Regions from separate parts of the Sphingomonas sp. 3-13AW genome, predicted to be linked through region 1. Evidence: riboswitches for the same ligand, from Rfam matches in the RefSeq annotation. Region 1 holds a riboswitch; the other holds the start of a gene.
The links. Region 1 has a riboswitch for cobalamin ahead of QP045_RS19655 (TonB-dependent receptor plug domain-containing protein). Riboswitches for the same ligand answer to the same signal wherever they lie in the genome.

Region 1 (10,439 bases):
GCCTTGCCGCGCGCGGGATCGGGAAGCGGATCGGCAAGCGATGCCGACGGCGATACCGAGTGGAAGCGCGAGCGTTCGTTCTCGATCCCGAACACCGCATTCCATCCGGTCGCGATCGCAAGGCTGCCCTGATATTCCAGCCGGTTGTTCCGGCCCGCCGCGTCGAACGTCTGCGGCCGCTCGCGTGTCGGATCGAAATTGTCGCGGTTGGTATCGGTATAGCCATAGGCGAAGCGGTTGCGGAGCCGCCCGCCGAGCAGGTCGACGTTCAGGCCCGCATAGCCGACGAACTCGCGGTTGCGCGAATACTCCAGCGTGTCCCCGGCAAAGCCGTCGATGTCGACGCGGCCGTCGGCGTAATAGCCGCGCACTTCCGCGCTGACGCCCGTCGCCAGGTCGAGCTTCGCACGCCCCTGCGCGCTGCGGTTGCGATAGCCGTCGCGCTCGCGGCCGCCAAAGGCGGGAGCGACGGCCGAAATCCCGTCCGTGGTAAAGGTCTGGCCGCCGACCCGCCAGGCGAGCGGGCCGGTGCTGCCACCGACTGCGGCGCGGGCGCTCACCGTGTCGCGCGATCCCCCTTCCACGTCGAAGCTCCCCTCCAGCTTCGATGTCGGCAGCGGCGTCACGACGTTGACCACGCCGCCCAGCGCCTGGCTGCCCCACAGGATCGACTGCACGCCGCGCAGCACCTCGATGCGCGACGCATCGCCGACCAGAAGATTGGCGAAGTTATAGCCGCCACCCGTCGACGACGGGTCGTTGAGCTTGACGCCGTCGATCACGACCACCGTCTGGTCGCCCTCGGCACCGCGGATGCGGACCGAGGTCGCGGTGCCATAACCGCCGTTGCTCGACAGCGTCACGCCCGGGCTGCGCAACAGCAGGTTGGCGACGCTCAGGTCCTGTGCCTGGTCGATCGCTTCCTTGTCGATCACCGTGACGGCGGCGGCGATGCGGTCGGAAGCAGTCGGCGTGCGGTTGGCGGTGACGATGATATCGCTGGACTCGGGCGCGGTGGCGACGTCGGGCAGCGAAGCCTCCTGCGCAACGGCGGGAAGCGAGAACAACAGCGGCAACGGAACAAGAATTCGGATCACAAAAACCCCCTTCAACATGCAACGCCCGCTGGTTGCAGGGGAAGAAGGCGCACGCCCTCGCCCCCGCAAACATGCAGGCTGGCGATGTCGTCGCTCGGGTTTCCCCGTCCGGTCGGCGCACCCTGGCCGATCGAAGGACGACTGCGTCAGGCAGGTCTCCTGGCTCGCGGGTCACAGCCGGTCCGTGCCGCCTTCTCAGGGAAAACTCCCCAATGGCGTGTGGCACGGTGGCTCGCCGCGTACAGTTGCAGGGGCAGCCGGGGTTTTCCCGTTCCCTTTTCATCCCCGTGTCCGGGGAACCTGTCGCAAGCCGCCCGGTAGTCCCGGCGCGGCGGTGGGTCAATTGCGTTCCGCGACGGCAGCCTTGCGCCGTCCGCCGGTCAGAACTCGATGCCGGCCTGCGCCTTCACGCCGTCGCGAAAGGGATGCTTCACCTGCGTCATCTCGGTGACGAGGTCCGCCATCTCGATCAACGCCGCCGGCGCGTTGCGGCCGGTGACGACGAAATGCTGCATCGGCCCGCGCGCAGCCGCGGCCTCCAGCACCTCTTCGACCGGCAGATAGTCATAGCGAAGGACGATGTTCAGCTCGTCGGCGATGACCATGTCATAGCTTGGATCCTCCAGCATCCGCTTCACCGCTTCCCACGCGGTGCGCGTGACGGCGATGTCGCGGGCGCGGTCCTGCGTGTCCCAGGTGAACCCCTCACCCATCGGCCGGAACTCGACATGATCGGAGAGCGCATCGAACACCGCCTTCTCGCCGGTATCCATCGCGCCCTTCACGAACTGGATGATGCCGACCTTCATGCCGTGGCCGACGGCACGGACGGCAAGACCCAGCGCAGCCGTGGTCTTGCCCTTGCCCGGGCCGGTGTGGACGATCAGCAGACCCTTCTCGATCGTCTTGGTCGCCATCATCGCCTGGCGCGCGAGCTGCACCTTGCGCATCTTCGCGTTGTGACGCGCGTCCCTGTCCTGATCCAATCCGCTCACTCCGCTAAACCCCGCCCGCCCTCGCGAGGCGCGGCGCGATGGTCAAGCGTGGTGGCCCGCTCAATCAGGAAAGGTGCCGCTTCTCCAGCTTCCGCGCGAGCGTGCGCCGATGCATGCCCAGCCGGCGTGCGGCCTCCGACACGTTGAAGTCACTGGCGGCGAGCGTCTGGTGGATATGCTCCCACTCCACCGTCTTGATCGACGTGGGCGTGGCGGAAACCCCCACCTGCGCATCCCCGTCCGAGCGGTCGAACGCCGCCTCGATCTCGTCGGTGTGCGACGGCTTGGTCAGGTAGTTGGTCGCGCCCAGCTTGATCGCCTCGACCGCCGTCGCGATGCTCGCAAAGCCGGTGAGGACAACGATCCGCATCTCCGGGTCGGCGGAATGGAGCTGCTCCACACAGGCCAGGCCCGACGCGCCGCCCAGCCGCAGGTCGACCACCGCGAAGGCGGGCGCAAAGCTCGTGACGATGGCAGCAAGGTCATCGAAGTCGGACGTCATCTCGACCCGATAGCCACGGCGCTCGAACGATCGCGCCAGGGTGCGTGCGAAGACAGCGTCGTCCTCCACGATCAACAGCCTGCGTTCGGTCATTCCGGTTCCTCCAGCGCCAACGATGCGATCGGAAGCGCCAGCACGACCTCCGCGCCGCCCTCGGCGCGATTGTGCACCTCCAGCGTGCCGCCCAGCGTGCGCAGCACATTGGTCGCCAGGAACAGCCCCAGGCCACCCGCTTCCTTACTGCTTCGATAGGGCTGGCCCACGGTTGCGAGCAGATCCTCCCGAAAGCCGCGCCCATCGTCCCGCACGGCCAGGATCAATATGGGGCCATCCATCACCGCTGCCAATGTGATGGCGCCCGCACCCGCCTCTGCCGCATTGTCGAACAGGTTGGTGAGCGCCTGCGCCAGCGCGCGATCGGCCACGATCAGGCGGTCGGGCGAGACCCGGTTCTCGAACGTCAGCGGCGCGGGGCCGCTGCGCCGCCAGTCGTCGACGACCCCTTCCAGGAAGCGGCGAAGGCTGGTGCGCACCGGCGCCTCGCCGGTCACCTCGCCGGCCGCGAACAACACGCCGCTCAGGATCCTCTTGCAGCGCGCGATCTCGTCCCGCATCTCGTCGACCTCCGCCGCAAGCCGCGGGCTGCCGGCGATCTCCGGCTCCTGGCGCCAATCCCCCAGCGCCACCGAAAGCGACGCGAGCGGCGTCCCGAGCTCATGCGCGGCGCCGCTTGCCAGCAACCCCATGCGCACGATGTGGTCCTCCTCGGCTGCGCGCTGCCGGATCGCGGCCAGGTGCGCGTCGCGATCGCGGACGTTGCGCGCCATTCGCGTGACGAATGCCACCAACAGGATCGAGGTCAGGGTGAAGTTGAACCAGTTGGCCGCCATGAACGCGGGCGACAGTTCGCTTGCGAGTTCCGCCGGCAGCGCGAGCGGCCGGTGCGCCACCGCCAGTGCCGCGAACGACAGGCTGGTGATCGCGACCAGCGCCCAGCTCGACCATACCGAGAGCAGGACCGCGCCGATCACCACCTGCAACAGGTAAAGCGTCACGAACGGGTTGGTCGATCCGCCCGACAGGTACAGCTGCACCGTCAGCACGGCGACATCCACCAACAGCGAGGCGAACATCTGCGCGTTGGTCGTAGGGCGGCCGCGCGTGAAGATGGCGACCAGGTTGAGCGCGACCAATACGGCGAGCGCCGCCAGCATCGGTTCGATCGGAAGCGCGATGCCGAACCCGAAGTGCGCACCCAGGATCGCGGCAAGCTGCCCGCCGACGGCGATCCAGCGCAGCTGGACCAGAAGCCGCTGGTTCCGGCTCCCCGCATCGAGGTCCGAGAGAAAGACGATGCCGCGCGTCATTCGGTGTCTGCCGCGGCTCCCTTCCCCATGCGCCGGACGATGAACACCATGACGAGCAAGCCGGCTGCCAGCCCGAACCAGGTCAAGGCGTAGCCCAGATGATTGTTCCGGAACCGCACCACCGTCAATCCGCCACGCGGAAAGCCTGTCTTCGGTCCGCTCGCGTCGATGAAATAGGGCGCGACGTTCGAAAGGCGGTGCTCGGCGGCGATCGCGGCGACGTCGCGGGAATACCAGCGGCCCGACGCGGGATCATTGCTGCGCAGGAACGCGCCTTCGGGCTCGGTCACGCGAAGCAGCCCTTCGACCCGGACCGGGCCTTTGGGCGGCGGCGCCTTGCCCCGCATCTCGGGCGGGACAAAGCCGCGGTTGACGAGGACGGTGAACGCGCCAGTGTCGAGCGGGGACAATACCCAATAGCCGCCACCCAGCGCAGTGGTCGCCTGGACGAAGGTGTCGGCACCGGCACGGTAGCGGCCCTGGGCGACGACGCGGGTATAGGAGTCCCGATCCCCGATGTCGGGCCAGCGGTCGGGCCCGGGGGCTGCGACAGGTGGAGCATGCAAGCGCTGCTCCACCTGTGCAATCAACGCCAGCTTCCAGCTGCGGCGTTCCAGCTGCCATACGCCCAGCGCGACCAGCGCGGCAAAGACGAGGCAGATTAGCGTGCCCAGCGCGAGCCGGGCGACACGCCGGGTCACATCGATCCCATGGCCTCGGACGCCATGTCAGGCATCATGTTGAGGTTCATGTGGTACATGACCCACAGCGAGCCCGCGACGACGATCACGACGATGATGACCGTGAAGATCAACGCCATCATCGTCCAGCCGCTCTCGGACTTGGTGTTCATGTGCAGGAAGTAGATCATGTGCACCACGATCTGCACCATCGCCATCGCGGTCACGATGCCGGCGGTCCAGCGCGGGTCGGAAATGGCGTCGGTCATGACGAGCGCGAAGGGGATCGCGGTCAGCACGACCGACAGCAGGAAGCCGATCACATAGTCGCGACGCGTGCCATGGGCCTCGCCGCTGGCGTGATGGGCGACGGGTTCCGCGCTCATCGCAGCACTCCCAACAGATAGACAAAGGTGAAGACGCCGATCCAGACGACGTCAAGGAAGTGCCAGAACAGCGACAGGCACTGCAGCCGGCGCTGGTTGGCGGCGATCAGGCCGCCGCGGCTCACCTGGACCATCAACACCACCAGCCAGATGATGCCGAAGGTGACGTGCAGGCCGTGGGTAGCGACCAGCGTGAAGAACGCCGACAGGAATGCACTGCGCCACGGACCCGCACCCACATGGAGAAGGTGCGAGAATTCGTAGAGCTCGATGGCAAGGAACGCGAGACCGAACAGGCCGGTCGCGGCGAGCCAGCCGAGCGTGCCCCGCTTGTTCTTCTCGCCGGCCGAAATCATCGCGAAGCCATAGGTGATCGACGACAGCAGCAGCATGGCGGTGTTGAGCGCCACCAGCTTCAGGTCGAACAGGTCCTGCGGTCCAGGACCGCCGGCCAGGCTGCCGCTGTACACCCCGTAGCAGGCGAACAGCATCGCGAAGATGAGGCAGTCGCTCATCAGGTACATCCAGAAGCCCAGCATGGTGCTGGCCCCGGCGTCGTGATGATGCTCGTCCGTCTCGTAGAACATGGGCGCCTCGGCGCCGGGCGGAATCGTGGCCTCGGCCATCGTTATGCTGCTCCTGCCGCGGCGAGCTGACGCCGGTAGGCCTCCTCGGTGGCGGCTACTTCTTCGGCCGGGATGTAGAAGTCCCGGTCATAGTTGAAGCTGTGGATGATCGTCGCTGCGATCACACCCAGCAGCCCGAGGGCGGCCAGCCACCACATGTACCAGATCATGCCGAACGCGCAGACCGCGGACAGTGCGGCGACGATGATACCGGCGCCCGTGTTCTTGGGCATGTGGATGGCGCGGTAGCCACCGGTCGGACGAACGGCGTTGCGGCTCTTCATGTCGTACCAGGCGTCCAGGTCGTGGACGACGGGCGTGAACGCGAAGTTGTAGGCCGGCGGCGGCGACGAGGTCGCCCACTCCAGCGTACGGCCACCCCAGGGATCGCCCGTCACGTCCCGCAGCTGGTCGCGACGCAGGATGCTGACACCGAACTGGATCAGCATGGCGAGAATGCCGACGGCGATCAGTGCCGCGCCGAAACCTGCGATGACGAACCAGATCTGGTACGACGGATCGTCGAACACGCGCAGGCGGCGGGTAACGCCCATCAGGCCCAGGATATAGATCGGCGCGAACGCGACCCAGAAGCCGATGACCCAGCACCAGAAGCTGATCTTCCCCCAGAACGGGTCGAGGCGGAAGCCCAGCGCCTTCGGCCACCAGTAGTTCACGCCTGCGAACAGGCCGAACAGCACGCCGCCGATGATCACGTTGTGGAAGTGCGCCACCAGGAACAGCGAGTTGTGGAGGACGAAGTCGGCCGGCGGCACCGCCAGGATGACGCCCGTCATGCCGCCGATCACGAACGTCAGCATGAATGCGATCGTCCACATCATCGGCAGTTCGAAGCGCACGCGCCCCTTGTACATGGTGAACAGCCAGTTGAAGATCTTCGCACCCGTCGGGATCGAGATGATCATCGTCGTGATGCCGAAGAAGGAGTTCACGCTCGCGCCCGAGCCCATCGTGAAGAAGTGATGGAGCCAGACGAGGTACGACAGGATCGTGATGACGAGGGTCGCGTAGACCATCGACGTGTAGCCGAACAGGCGCTTGCCCGAGAAGGTCGAGGTGACTTCCGAGAAGATGCCGAACGCCGGCAGGATCAGGATGTAGACCTCCGGGTGACCCCAGATCCAGATCATGTTCACGTACATCATCGGGTTGCCGCCGAGGGTGTTCGTGAAGAAGTTGGTGCCGACGTAGCGATCGAGCGACAGCAGCGCGAGCACCGCGGTCAGGACCGGGAAGGCGGCAACGATCAGGATGTTGGTGGCAAGCGAGGTCCAGACGAAGATCGGCATCTTCATCAGCGACATGCCCGGCGCGCGCATCTTCACGATGGTCGCGATCAGGTTGACGCCCGACAGCAAGGTACCGACGCCGGCGACCTGCAACGACCAGATATAATAGTCGACGCCGACGTCCGGGGAATAATCGAGGCCCGACAGCGGGGCCATCGCCAGCCAGCCCGTGCGCGCGAACTCGCCCACGAACAGGCTCATCATCACCAGCACCGCGCCGAACGCCGTCATCCAGAAGCTGAAGTTGTTCAGGAACGGGAACGACACGTCGCGCGCGCCGATCTGCAACGGCACCACCAGGTTCATGAGGCCCGTGACGAACGGCATCGCCACGAAGAAGATCATGATCACGCCGTGGGCGGTGAAAACCTGGTCGAAGTGATGGGCGTTCAGATAGCCCTCGCTACCCCCAAAGGCCATGGCCTGCTGGAGACGCATCATGATCGCGTCGGCAAAGCCGCGCAGGAACATGATCAGCGCCAGGATGATGTACATGATCCCGATGCGCTTGTGGTCGACCGTGGTGAACCACTCCTTCCAGAGATAGCCCCAAAGCTTGAAATAGGTGAGCGCCGCCACGAGCGCGAAGCCACCCAGCATCACCACCGCAAAGGTGACGATCAGGATCGGTTCGTGGATCGGGAAGCTTTCGAGCGTCAATCGCCCGAAGATGGTCTTGAGTATGCTGTCTGACATGGTTCGGCCTTTATGCGCGGTCGGCCGCGCTCGCGCCCGGGGTGCGGGGGCGAAGAAGCTGGGTCATATTGCGATTGGCCGGGGATCCGGGATCCCGCGTGCCCTCGGCCGGGCCGGTCGGGTGCGACTGGTGTTCGCCACCATGCTTCTCTTCATTTTCCTTGAAGAGCGCACCCTCGGGCTCGCCGGGCTGGGCCGCACGATTGTTCACGCCGGGCTGGCCGCCGTGGCTCATGCCGTGACCCATGTGGCTGTCGCACGGACGCTTGGGATCCGGGCACATCTGGACGATGCGATCGAACAGGCCCTTCTCGATGCTGCCGAAGTGCATCGGCGGGACCTTTTCGGACGGCTTTTCGAGCTTGAGATAGGTCGCCGCGTCGAGCGGGGTCTTGGACGTCTTCGTCTCCGACACCCAGCGCGCGAAGCCTGCATCATCGACCGAATGGGTGATGAAGCGCATCTGGCTGAAGCCCGCGCCGCTGTAGTTCGACGACATGCCCTGGAACTGGCCAGGCTTGTTCAGCACCGCGTGGAGCTTCGTCTCCATGCCGGCCATGGTGTAGATCATGCCTGCCATCGCCGGCACGTAAAAGGCGTTCATCACGCTCGACGAGGTCAGCCGGAACTCGACTTCGCGGCCGACGGGCACGACCAGTTCATTGACCGTCGCCACGCCCTGCTCGGGGTAGATGAACAGCCACTTCCAGTCGAGCGACACGACCTGCACCTGCAGGGGCTTCGTGTTCGGCTTGATCGGCTGGTCGGCGGAGATTCGGCTGAGCGGGCGATAGGGATCGAGGAGATGGGTCGAGGTCCACGTCAGCGCGCCCAGCGCGATGATGATCAGCAGCGGCGCCGACCAGATCACCAGCTCGAGCATGATCGAGTGGTCCCAATCCGGCTTATACTCGGCATCCTTGTTGCTGGCGCGATAGCGCCACGCGAACAGGACGATCAGCACCATCACCGGGACGATGATCAGCAGCATCAGCCCGGTCGACCACAGGATCAGGTCGCCTTGCTGACGCGCCACGTCGCCAGAGGGGTTCAACACCACCATGTCGCAACCTCCAAGAAGGGCGACGAGCGGCAGGCTCATGCCGCATCGCGCGGCAACAGAGGGCAATAGGCGGGACATCACCGGGGCGCCTAGCCCTCTGTTCGCACATGCGGAATAGGACAATTTGTCCTATCCCCGTTCGGCGCCCCGCAGCCTATCGGGGCCACGAACGTTCGGAGAGTTGAATACGTAATGGCTCAGGCCCATGCCTCGTCCGCGCAATTGGAGCGCGATGCCCGCGCCGTGAATTCCAGCGGCCACGATGACGTGCACCCGGGAGAGATCGCCGTCGGCGTGATCATCGGGCGCACCTCGGAATTCTTCGACTTTTTCGTGTACGCGATCGCCTCGGTGCTCGTGTTCCCGAAGCTCGTCTTCCCCTATATGGAGCCGGTACAGGGCACGCTCGCCTCGTTCGCGCTCTTCGCCCTCGCGTTTATCGCGCGCCCGATCGGTAGCCAGATCTTCATGGCGATCGACCGGCGCTACGGCCGCAGCACCAAGCTGACGATCGCGCTCTTCCTGCTCGGCACCTCCACCGTCTCGGTGGCGTTCCTGCCCAGCTATGCGCAGGTGGGCGCTGCCTCGGCGGTTCTGCTCGCGATCTTCCGGATCGGCCAGGGCGTCGCTCTGGGCGGCAGCTGGGACGGCCTTGCGTCGCTGCTCGCGCTCAACGCACCCCCGCACAAGCGCGGCTGGTATGCGATGGTGCCGCAGCTCGGCGCCCCGATCGGCCTGATCGTGGCGAGCGCGCTGTTCGCCTTCTTCCTGGGCACGCTCGACTCAGAGGATTTCCTCAGCTGGGGCTGGCGCTATCCGTTCTTCGTGGCCTTTGCGCTCAACGTCGTGGCACTGTTTGCCCGTCTGCGCATGGTCGCGTCGCCCGAATATTCCGAGCTCTTCAAGTCTCGCGAACTGACGGCGTCGCCGGTTCCTGCCACGCTCAAGAGCCAGTGGCGCAACATCGTCATCGGCGCATTCGCACCGCTGGCGAGCTTTGCGCTGTTCCACATGGTCACCGTGTTCCCGCTTTCGTGGGTCGCGGTGTTCACGCAGCAGAGCATCACCCGCTTCCTGGTGATCGAGATGGTCGGCGCCGCCTTTGGCGTGCTGGCGATCATCTGCTCGGGCCTGCTCGCGGACCGCATCGGTCGCCGCTCGGTGCTCGGCTACACCGCTGCTGCCATCGCGATCTTCGCCTGCGTCGCCCCCCTGCTGCTGAACGGCGGCGAGGTCGGTGAGACGGTGTTCATGATCGTCGGCTTCATCCTGCTCGGCCTGTCGTTCGGCCAGTCCTCGGGTGCCGTCACCAGCAACTTCCCGAAGCGCGCGCGCTACACGGGTGCGGCGCTGACCTCGGACCTCGCATGGCTGTTCGGCGCCGGCTTCGCGCCGTTCGCAGCGCTGTGGCTGGCAGAGACCTTCGGCCTCATCGCGGCCGGCGGTTACCTGCTGTCGGGCGCGATCGGCACGCTCGTTGCCCTTGCCCTCAACCGCGAACTGGCCCGTCGCCTCGACTGAGGCCGGTTCGCAAGACTGGTACGAAGAGGCGGCGGGGAGCGATCCCCGCCGCCTTTTTCTTTGCTCCGCTCTGGCAAGGCCGGGCGCCCGATGCGCTCCCGCGGGCGAGGCAACACCCTTCCCCGTCGTCCGACGATTCCCACCCAATGCAAAACGGCCGGTGCGGGAGGTTCATCCCGCACCGGCCGTGCATTGC
Region 2 (10,439 bases), on a different contig from region 1:
TGGTATCGTCGACCAGTTCGTCGCTGCTCTCCGCAATGGGCGCCAGCTTCATGATGCCGGCATTGTTGACGACGACGTCGACCCCGCCAAAGGCTTCGATCGCCTGATCGAACAAGGCGGCGACGTCTGCACTGTTGCCGACGTCGGCCTGGACGACGATCGCTTCGCCGCCGGCGGCACGGATATCGGCCGCCACTGCCGCGGCAGCGCTCTCGCTGCCCGCATAGTTCACGATGACCTTGAAACCGTCACCCGCCAGCCGCCTGGCGACTGCAGCACCGATGCCTCGCGAGGCCCCGGTTACCAGTGCAACCTTTCCATTGCTGCCCATCTCGCTCTCCTGGGTCGCCTGCCTCCGTTCGGAAGCGTTGTGCAGCAGAGCTAGGACTCGCGCGGGGAAAACAAAAATGCATAGTTGTCAGGGCAGAGATGACAGAAAGTACGCGTCATGACGTTCGACGGCCGACTGCTCGGCGGAATTGGGGTGATGTCGGCAGTTGTCGAAGCAGGCAGCTTCGCGCGTGCGGGGGACGCGATCGGGCTCACGCAACCCGCAGTCAGTCGCGCGGTAGCGCGTCTTGAGGAGCGGATCGGAATCCGGATCTTCAACCGCAGTGCCCGCGCGATCTCTCTCACGGACGAGGGGCGCCTGTTCTACGAAATGGTCGTGCCGCTGCTTTCCGGGATCGAAGAGGCAGCAGCGGTGGCGGCGGCAGCCAAAGTCCGCGTCCGGGGCCGACTGCGGATCAACGTGGATGCGACCTTCGGGCACTACGTGCTGGCGCCGAGACTTCAGGAGTTCCTCGATCGATACCCAGAGCTCTCGGTCGAGCTGTTCGTGCGGGATGCGATCGGGGACTTCGTGGGCGAGGCCATGGATGTCGCCGTCCGCTTCGGAGAGGTCGACGCGCACGCGGTTCAGGCAGAACTGCTTCTGGAGACACGCGTGCTGACCTGTGCTTCGCCAGAGTATCTCGCGACCCACGGGACACCACTTGCGCCGCAAGATCTCACGAAGGGGCACCGCTGTATTCTGATCCGCGATCCCGCAACCGGACGCCCGTTCGAATGGGAATTCCAGCGTGTCGGTGAGACGGTCCCGTTCACGCCGGAAAGCCGGCTTCTGGTCAACGACACCGGCGGGCTCGTCGGGGCTTGCATGGGCGCCGCCGGGGTTGCCCAACTGCTCGAACTATATGCCCGCGACATCCTGGCGTCGGGGCGGGTGGTTCACCTGCTTCCGCAATGGTCGGACGAGACATTCCCGCTCTACGCCTACCATCGTGCTGCGCGGCTGATGCCGGCCAAGGTTGAAGCCTTCCTCGACTTCGTTCGGGAGATCATCGCCTAGCGGTGCGCAGTTGTCGCGATCCTCAAAATACTGCGTCTGGTACCGTCTCGACCGGCAGGCCTCACAGGGTCGCGATCAGCTCACGCGCCGCTGTCCGGACCGCGCGCCACTTCTCATACTCCGCAGTGGCATCCGCCAAGGCGCGGTGCGCCGGCGGGCCGTCGCTCCCGACGTCCACGCTCGCGATCAGGTTGTGGACTGCTACGGGGAGGCGAGTGGGCGGGAAGTATGGCTTGAGGATGTCGGTGGCTGTTTCGCGCAGGGCATCGTCGGTGTCACGGAGACGAAGCGCATCGCGCGCGAGCCCGGCGCCGCGCAGCAGAGCGCTCATCCACTTGCCATCCCACGAGGGCGCACTTGCGAAGAGGTCATGTCCGTCCAGGACTTCGACCATCCTGTTCGCGACGAATTCGTGCGTCTCCCCTTCATCGATGAGCGTCTGCCGGCGGATCCCGTGGATGGCTTCCGACGCCGGATCCCAGTCGGTCCAATGCGGGGCCGGCGCGATCAGATGGCTCTCCGACCGGCCGTCCTGGAACACCCACGCCACCTCGATCGGGTAGCTGTCACTGTCGAGCGACGACGCTTCGAAATCCAAGAACACATTCATTGCACCCCTGTGGCTAAGGTCGACGGCAATTCCAAGTTTTTGATGGGTGGGGCGTCTGCGGCGGTGGGCTCGCGAAGTTAGTCGCTGGGCAATGCCGCACCCGCGATCTGCCTTGCCGCGTGGTGCAGATGGTCGAGAAAGGCACGAACCGCGGGATTGGCGCGCCGGCTTTCTGGCCATAGGGCCGTCACCCCGTGTCGCTCGACGGCGAACTCCGTCAGCAGCGGGACGAGTTCGCCGCGTGCCACATAAGGGGCCGCGACAAAGTCGGCCGTCATGCCGATCCCGCCCCCGGCGACCAGGGTTGCCACGACCGCTTCGCTGGCATCCACCACAACGCCGGAGGAGGGAATGATCTCGACCTCGCGGCCACCTATACGAAAGGGCCAGCGGAAAAGCTGACCGGAGCTCCGATAGCGCAAGTTGACGGTTTCGTAGCTCGCAAGATCGTCGGGGTGGAGAGGCGTTCCACGGGCGGCGAGGTAGGCGGGCGAGGCATAGGCGCAAAGACGCAAGCGCGTGAGTTGACGCGACAGCAACCCCGAGTCCGCCAGTTCGCCAATCCGGACTGCGACATCGATACCCTGCTCCACGATATCAATGAGTTGATCGTCAATCCTGAGGTCGATTGTCACCTTTGGATGAAGCGATCGGAAGGCGGGAAGGATGGGTGCGATCAAATGAAGCCCGATCGGCAGCGACGCGGCGATCCGCAGCGTGCCCGACGGTTCGCTCCGCGCTGCCATCGCGGCCTGGCCGATCGCCTCCGCGTCCTGGAGGAGCTTCAGCGCGCGCTCATGAAGGTCACGCCCCTCCGGGGTAAGCGTGAGCGAACGGGTCGTTCGTGTGAACAGAGAGATGCCGAGCTGCTGTTCCAGCCGCTGCACGCTCTTGCTCACCGCCGAGGGCGAGATCCCGAGCACTCGAGCCGCCGCAGTATAGCTGCCGAGGGAGCCGGCGCGCGCGAAGGCGATGAGGCCGGTCAGCCGCTCAAGGACAATCTGTTCCTTCACGGCATCAGTGAACCGAACTTCGGGCTCATTATCAATCCCTTCGCAGCGGCTAGATGATGCGTCGAACACAAGATGCTCGACGGAGGTTGATGTGACGGAGGTAATGAAGGCGGTTCGGCTGCACGCATTCGGCGGACCCGGGGTCCTGACCTATGAGGATGCGCCCAAGCCGACCCTGCAAGCCGGCGAGGTTCTGGTCCGGGTCCATGCGATCGGGGTCAATCCGCCGGATTGGTATTTGCGCCAGGGCTATGCAATGCTCCCCCCGGAATGGCGCCCCGCCATGACGTTTCCGATCATCCCCGGGACCGATATTTCCGGCGTCGTCGAAGCGGTAGCGCCGGACGTGAGCGGGTTCGCTCCGGGAGATGCCGTGTATTCGATGGTCCGCTTCCCGAGCGGGCTGGCGGGCGGTAGCCGAGCCTATGCGGAATATGTCGCGGTTTCGGCGACCGAGCTGGCGCTCAAGCCGATCGGGATCGATCATGTCCATGCAGCCGCGGCGCCTATGTCGCTGCTGACCGCCTGGCAGTTCCTGATCGAACAGGGACATGACGCGCCAAACCCGCTTCAGCCCGAACCCCATGTGCCGGTGCCGCTCAAGGGGAAGACCGTGCTCGTCAGCGGTGCGGCAGGGGGCGTGGGCCATCTGCTGGTGCAGCTGGCGAAATGGCAGGGAGCTCATGTCATCGCGGCAGCGTCCGGCGACAGCGAGGCGCTGCTGCGCGACCTCGGGGCCGACGAGGTCGTCGATTATCGAAGAACCGCTCCCGAAGACAGCATTCGGAACGTCGACCTGGTCGTGGACGCAGTGGGCGGTCCGAGCACCGTGCGGTTCCTCCGCACGCTGAAGCGGGGCGGGGCGCTGTTTCCCGTCTTCGGCCTTGGGTATGAAGACGATGGCGAGGCTGGCCGGCTGGGCGTCACGGTGTCGACCACGCAGGTTCGCTCAAGCGGAGCGCAGCTCGCCGAGATCGCGCCGCTGCTGGACGACGGCACGGTACGGGTCGTCATCGACAGCATCTTTCCCCTGTCTGACGCCAGGCTCGCCCATGAGAGGGCTGCTGAAGGCCATTTGCGCGGCAAGATCGTGCTCACGGCGATCTGAAGCGGCGGCTTGTTCACCTCCGCGGCAGGTGGTCGTCGGCGCCTACTCCTTGCTCGGGCCGGCGCCGACGGCCAATGCCGTCAGAGGAAAGAGCGGTGGCTTGCTCCGCGCGACATCCCCCGGCTAACCCTCGATGAAGGCCAGGATGTCCGGGTTGATCAGCTCGGCATGGGTGGTCAGCATCCCGTGCGGCAGCCCCTCGTAGATCTTCAGCGTGCCGTTCTGCAGCAGTTTCGCCTGCAACAGCGACGCCGCCTTATAGGGTACGATCTGGTCATCGTCCCCTTGCAGGACCAGCGTCGGGACGCTGATCGCCTTGAGATCCTCGCTCTGATCCGTCTCCGAGAACGCCCGGATGCCTTCATAATGGGCCTGGGCGCTGCCCATCATGCCTTGCCGCCACCAGTTCCGGATCGTCCCTTCCGTCACCTCGGCGCCCGGTCGGTTGAAGCCGTAGAAGGGCCCCGACGCGACATCGAGGAAGAACTGCGCACGGTTGGCCGCCAGCGCCGAGCGGAAGCTGTCGAACACTTCCAGCGGGGTGCCGTCCGGATTGCTTTCGGTCTTGAGCATCAATGGCGGGACCGCGGCGACCAGCACTGCCTTCGCAACCCGTCCCTGCGGCTCGCCGTAGCGGGCGACATACCGCGCCACCTGGCCGCCACCGGTGGAATGGCCGATATGGACGACGTTGCGCAGGCCGAGCTGCTCGACCAGCGCGTTCACGTCGGCCGCATAATGGTCCATGTCGTGCCCGAACGGCACTTGCGCCGACCGGCCGTGGCCCCGCCGGTCGTGCGCGACGACGCGATATCCGTGCTGCAGAAAGAACAGCATCTGGGCATCCCAGTCGTCGGACGACAAGGGCCAGCCGTGGTGGAAGTGGACCGGCTGCGCGTCCTTGGGGCCCCAGTCCTTGTAGAAGATCTCGACGCCGTCATCGGTGGTGATGTAGCCCATTGTCGTTGCTCCTTCCCGTTCTGCGTGGCCCACGCCTTCTGGCGGTTCGCCGCGTGCGCCCGGAGTCGCCCTGGTCCGGCGGTAGCCGGCCGGGTCCAGCGTAGCGCGGCGATAAGCACTTCAGCCAGTGCCGCAGAGTATTAGGGGTTCTGACCGTCGGACAGCTTGCCGAACCGATCGCGTCCGGCGCCGACTAGGTGGCAAGGACGATCACGCCGATATCTCTCTCCGCACGATCTCCGCTCCCTCTGTGAGCGCCTTTAACTTTCCCTGGGCGACGGCACGGGGCAGGGGGGCCATGCCGCAGTTTGTGGCGGGATAGAGTTTGTCCGCGTCGACGAAGGCCAGCGCCTTGCGCAGGGTCTCAGCGACCTGTTCCGGCGTTTCCACGGTGTTGGTCGCGACATCGATGGCGCCGACCATCACCTTCTTGCCGCGGATGAGTTCAATCAGGTCCATGGGCACGCGCGAGTTCTGGCATTCCAGCGAGATGATATCGATCTTCGACTTCTGGAGCTTGGGGAAGGTCTCCTCATACTGCCGCCATTCGGAGCCGAGCGTCTGCTTCCAGTCGGTATTGGCCTTGATGCCATAGCCATAGCAGATGTGCACCGCGGTCTCGGCCTTCAGCCCCTCGGCCGCGCGCTCCAGCGTGGCGATCCCCCAGTCATTCGCTTCATCGAAGAACACGTTGAACGCGGGCTCGTCGAACTGGATGATGTCTACGCCGGCAGCTTCCAGCTCGCGGGCTTCCTCGTTGAGGATGCAGGCGAACTCCCATGCCAGCTTCTCCCGGCTCTTGTAGTGCGCGTCGTAGAGGGTATCGATCATCGTCATCGGCCCGGGCAGCGTCCATTTGATCGGCCGGTCGGTCTGCACGCGCAGGAACCGCGCATCGTCGACGAAGACGGAGCGGGGGCGGGAGACGGCGCCGACGACGGTCGGCACGCTGGCATCATAGCGGTTGCGGATGCGGACGACCTCGCGCTTCTCGAAGTCGACGCCGTCGAGATGCTCGATGAACGTCGTGACGAAATGCTGGCGCGTCTGTTCGCCGTCGCCAAGGATCTCGATCCCCGCCCGCCGCTGGTCGTTGACCGCGAGGCGCAGCGCGTCCTGCTTGCCCGCGATTAATTCCTCGCCTTCCAGCTTCCACGGCGACCACAGGGTTTCGGGCTGGGCGAGCCAGGAGGGCTTTGGCAGGCTGCCCGCGGTCGTCGTCGGCAACAATCTCGTCATGATGGAATCCTGTTCGTGAGGTTCAGAGGTCGCAGGTCGCAAGCCAGCGCTGAAGCGCGGCACCATGCGGCTTGATGAAATGCTCTTCGGCGAATTTGCCCTGCTCAAAGGCGAGCCGGCTGCGCTCCTCACGATCGTAGACGATGCGGGTCAGCGAATAGTCCTGATAGTTCAGGCTTGGCCGGTAAAGCTCGGCCGCTACGGAGTTGGCGTTGTAGATCTCGGGACGGTAGATCTTCTGAAACGTCTCCATGGTGCTGATCGTACTGGCGAGTTCAATGTTGGTATAGTCGCTGATCAGATCGCCGATATGATAGAAGGATAGCGGTGCGACGCTGTGCGGTGGCATGAAGTACCGTACTTTCATGCCCATCTTTGCGAAATACTGGTCGGTCGGAGAGCAGTAGTCGTTCCGGTACTCCACCCCCAGTACGGGATGTGCATTCGCTGTGCGGTGATAGACTTCCTTGCTCGATACGCTCAGGCAAATGACCGGGGGCTTGCGGAAATGATCCCGGTAGGCGCTGGACACGAGGAAGTGCTTGAACAGGTTGCCGTGAAGATCCCCGAAGCGATCGGGCGTGCCGGTGTTTCCGCTCTTCAGATGGGCCGGCAGGACCACGCTGAAATCATAGTCCCGCACGTAGGACGAGAAGTTGTTGCCGACCATCCCGTCGGTACGTTCGCCCGTGGTGTTGTCGACGACGATGGTGTGCAGGATCTCGATCAGCGGAAACGCTTCGTCACGCTCGTCCGCAGCGACGCGGAGCGCTGCCGAGATGATGTTCAACTCGACTGCGTAGCGGTCGGCGGTCGGATTGTCCCAGGGGAGGAGTGAATTGAGGCGATGGTCGATCATCACCAGCGTGTTGCGGAGGTTTTCCTGCCGCCTCTCCCCCCGCGCGAGGTTCGCGAAGTTGGTGGTGATCCGCGTGTTGTCGGCCGGGCGATATTCCTCGTCGAACGGGATGCTGCTGATCGTGAACGTAAACCCGCTATTCGTCATGACTCACCTGGCTTTAGGGGGCAGGGGTCACGGAAGAGCGCGCAGGGCGGAGACAGGCCAAGGGGGCGTGAAGCCGCGGACCGTGCGTCAAGCGCGATCCACCGGAGGAACCCCCGTCCGAGGAACGTTATGGCGTCCGAGGCAGGTCTCCTGGCTCACGGGTCAACGCGGTGGCTCCGGCCTTCCCGGGCTTGTTGCAAAGCCCAGTGACACGAAATGGAGCCGCCGCTCGCCGCTTACAGTTGCGGGGGCAGCGCCGGATTCTGCCCCTGAAGGACACCACCGGCTTCCCGTCTTAGCCCCACCGCCACGCCTGGGATGGGGAACCTCGACAAGAGGATCCAACACCATCCTGCCCGCCCTGTCAACCGGGATATAAAGACATCCTTATATCTTGAAACGACACATCGCGACTTCATCGGTGGCCGTAGCTCCAGCCGCTCCCCGGACAGCTGCAGAACCATATGCCGACTATATGCGATTGGTCTGAATCGCGCTCGAATTCCAACGCCGGGCGCGCCTAATCGCTTTCCCTGACGGCTCCTCCGATCCTGGATTGAAGCCGCTCCACGAGGGAAAATGATGAAGCTTCTTTGGTCGACCGCGGCGATGGCGCTTCTCGCGCTGCCGGGTCTCGCACGGGCGCAGGGAGCGCCAGATGAAGCGTCGGCTGTCAGCGATGCTGCGCACGCGCCGGTGCTGACGGTGAGCGGCTCGGCGGCGATCGCATCGGACTATCGCTTCCGCGGTATTTCGCAAACCGATCGCGACATGGCCGTGCAGGCCGGCGTGACCGTTGCGCACGACAGCGGCTTTTACGTCGGTGCCTGGGGATCGAACCTCGCCGGCTGGGGCACGTTCGGGGGCGCCAACATGGAGCTCGACCTGATCGGCGGCTACAAGGCTGCGCTGACGGAGCATGCAACGTTCGACGTCGGCCTCACCTGGTACATGTACCCCGGCGGCGCGGACAAGACCGACTTCGCCGAGCCTTACGTCAAACTAAGCGGCACCACGGGTCCCGCCACCCTCACCGCCGGCGTGGCCTATGCGCCCAAGCAGCAGGCTCTCGGCCGCTGGTACCGCACGGGCGCGGATGCGGCGGCCGGTGTCTATACGAACCCGGGCGCGAAGGACGACAACCTCTATCTGTGGGGAGACGCGGCATTGGCGGTCGACGGCACGCCGTTCACCACAAAGGCGCACATCGGCCACAGCAGCGGGCAGGATGGGCTTGGTCCCAACGCCACGGCGGTTGCGCCCACCGGCGACTATTGGGACTGGTCGCTCGGCGCGGAGGCGACATGGCGCGACCTGACGCTCAACCTCTCCTACGTCGGCACGGACATTTCGAGCCGCGAAGCGGCGTATTTGCAGCCAAGTTTCAGCAAGGGCCAGGACGGCACCGGCAACATTGCTGGTGATACGATCCTCGCTTCGCTGACTGCGGCCTTCTGAAGGAGCGCCGGCGATGCAGGACCTGCTGTGGATCCTCGTGATGCTCGGGCTGGTGGCGGCAACGCTCGCGCTCGCCCGGCTCTGCGACAATGCCTGAACAACCCTGGCGTGAGGTGATGGCATGACCCTCGACCTGTGGCTCGCCGCGATCACCGCGGTCGGCCTCCTCATCTATCTGGTGGCGGTGCTGCTCCGCCCCGAACGCTTCTGAAGGGAGCGGTTCCATGACATTGCACGGCTGGTTCCTGATCCTGGGCTTCGTCGCGCTTCTCGTAGCGTTGGCGAAGCCCGTCGGCCTATGGCTGTTCGCGCTGTACGAGGGGCGGCGCACCCCATTTCATGTCGTCCTCGGGCCCGTCGAGCGCGGCTTCTATCGGCTCGCCGGGATCGATCCGGCGGCCGAGCAGGGCTGGCGGCGCTACGCGTTGCACATGCTGCTGTTCAATGTGGCGCTGATGCTGTTCACCTATGCGGTCCTGCGGCTGCAGGGCGTGCTGCCGGGAAACCCGCAAGGGCTGCCGGGGCTCGCGCCGAACCTCGCGTTCAACACCGCCATCAGCTTCACCACGAACACCAACTGGCAGAGCTATGGCGGCGAGAGCACCATGTCCAACCTCAGCCAGATGCTGGGGCTGACGATCCACAATTTCCTTTCGGCGGCGACCGGCATCGCGCTCGCCTTCGCGCTGTTTCGCGGCTTCGCGCGCCGCGAGGCGACTGCGATCGGCAACTTCTGGGCCGATGTCACGCGCATCACCCTGTATCTCCTGCTGCCGCTCTGCATCGCGCTGACGCTGTTCTATATCGCGAGCGGGGTGCCGCAGACGCTGAGCGGGGTCGTCGATATCACCACCCTGGAAGGCGTGCGCCAGTCCATCCTGCTCGGACCCGTTGCCAGCCAGGAAGCGATCAAGATGCTGGGCACCAATGGCGGCGGCTTCTTCAACGCCAATAGCGCGCATCCGTTCGAGAACCCGACCGCGCTCACCAACCTCATCCAGATGCTGTCGATCTTCGTGATCGGGGTCGGGCTCACCTGGACGTTCGGCAAGGCCGTAGGCAACACGCGCCAGGGTTGGGCGATCCTGTCTGCAATGCTGCTGCTGTTCCTGGCGGGGGTGACTGTCACCTATTGGCAGGAAGCGGCCGGCAATCCGGTGCTGCACAGCCTGCAGGTCGCGGGCGGCAACATGGAGGGCAAGGAAGTCCGCTTCGGCATTGCCGCCAGCGCGCTCTTTTCCGTCATTACAACGGCGGCTTCGTGCGGGGCGGTGAATGCCATGCATGACAGCTTCACGGCGCTGGGCGGCATGATCCCGCTGTTCAACATGCAGCTTGGCGAAGTCGTGATCGGCGGCGTTGGCGCCGGCATCTACGGCTTTCTGCTGTTTGCGATCCTGGCGGTGTTCGTCGCGGGGCTGATGGTGGGACGCACGCCGGAATATGTCGGCAAGAAGATCGAGGCACGCGAGGTGAAACTTGCGGTGCTCGCGATCGCCGTGCTGCCGCTGATGATCCTCGGCCTCACCGCCCTGTCGAGCGTGATGCAACAGGGCCTCGCGGGGCCCCTCAACAAGGGGCCGCACGGGTTCAGCGAGATCCTCTACGCCTTCACGTCAGCGGTCGCCAATAACGGCTCCGCCTTCGCCGGGCTGACCGCCAACACGCCCTGGTACAATGGTCTGCTGGGCGTT

Region 2: it holds a riboswitch for cobalamin, as region 1 does, so the genes downstream of both, QP045_RS17120 (DUF1852 domain-containing protein) here and QP045_RS19655 (TonB-dependent receptor plug domain-containing protein) in region 1, are expected to answer to the same signal.

Annotation. Positions count from the first base shown of each region.
Region 1 covers NZ_JASNVZ010000031.1:13,198-23,636, reverse strand. Annotated here, with positions in the region: gene QP045_RS19655 (TonB-dependent receptor plug domain-containing protein) at 1-1,115, opposite strand, end outside; cobalamin riboswitch at 1,230-1,416, opposite strand; gene cobO (cob(I)yrinic acid a,c-diamide adenosyltransferase) at 1,478-2,083, opposite strand; gene QP045_RS19645 (response regulator transcription factor) at 2,157-2,687, opposite strand; gene QP045_RS19640 (ATP-binding protein) at 2,684-3,961, opposite strand; gene QP045_RS19635 (SURF1 family protein) at 3,958-4,662, opposite strand; gene cyoD (cytochrome o ubiquinol oxidase subunit IV) at 4,659-5,027, opposite strand; gene cyoC (cytochrome o ubiquinol oxidase subunit III) at 5,024-5,653, opposite strand; gene cyoB (cytochrome o ubiquinol oxidase subunit I) at 5,656-7,659, opposite strand; gene cyoA (ubiquinol oxidase subunit II) at 7,670-8,761, opposite strand; gene QP045_RS19610 (MFS transporter) at 8,915-10,243, shown strand.
Region 2 covers NZ_JASNVZ010000021.1:40,486-50,924, reverse strand. Annotated here, with positions in the region: gene QP045_RS17155 (SDR family oxidoreductase) at 1-331, opposite strand, end outside; gene QP045_RS17150 (LysR family transcriptional regulator) at 449-1,351, shown strand; gene QP045_RS17145 (transcriptional regulator) at 1,413-1,961, opposite strand; gene QP045_RS17140 (LysR substrate-binding domain-containing protein) at 2,039-2,974, opposite strand; gene QP045_RS17135 (NADP-dependent oxidoreductase) at 3,066-4,082, shown strand; gene QP045_RS17130 (alpha/beta fold hydrolase) at 4,206-5,042, opposite strand; gene QP045_RS17125 (methionine synthase) at 5,253-6,281, opposite strand; gene QP045_RS17120 (DUF1852 domain-containing protein) at 6,304-7,287, opposite strand; cobalamin riboswitch at 7,411-7,633, opposite strand; gene QP045_RS17115 (TorF family putative porin) at 7,870-8,745, shown strand; gene kdpF (K(+)-transporting ATPase subunit F) at 8,867-8,956, shown strand; gene kdpA (potassium-transporting ATPase subunit KdpA) at 8,970-10,439, shown strand, end outside.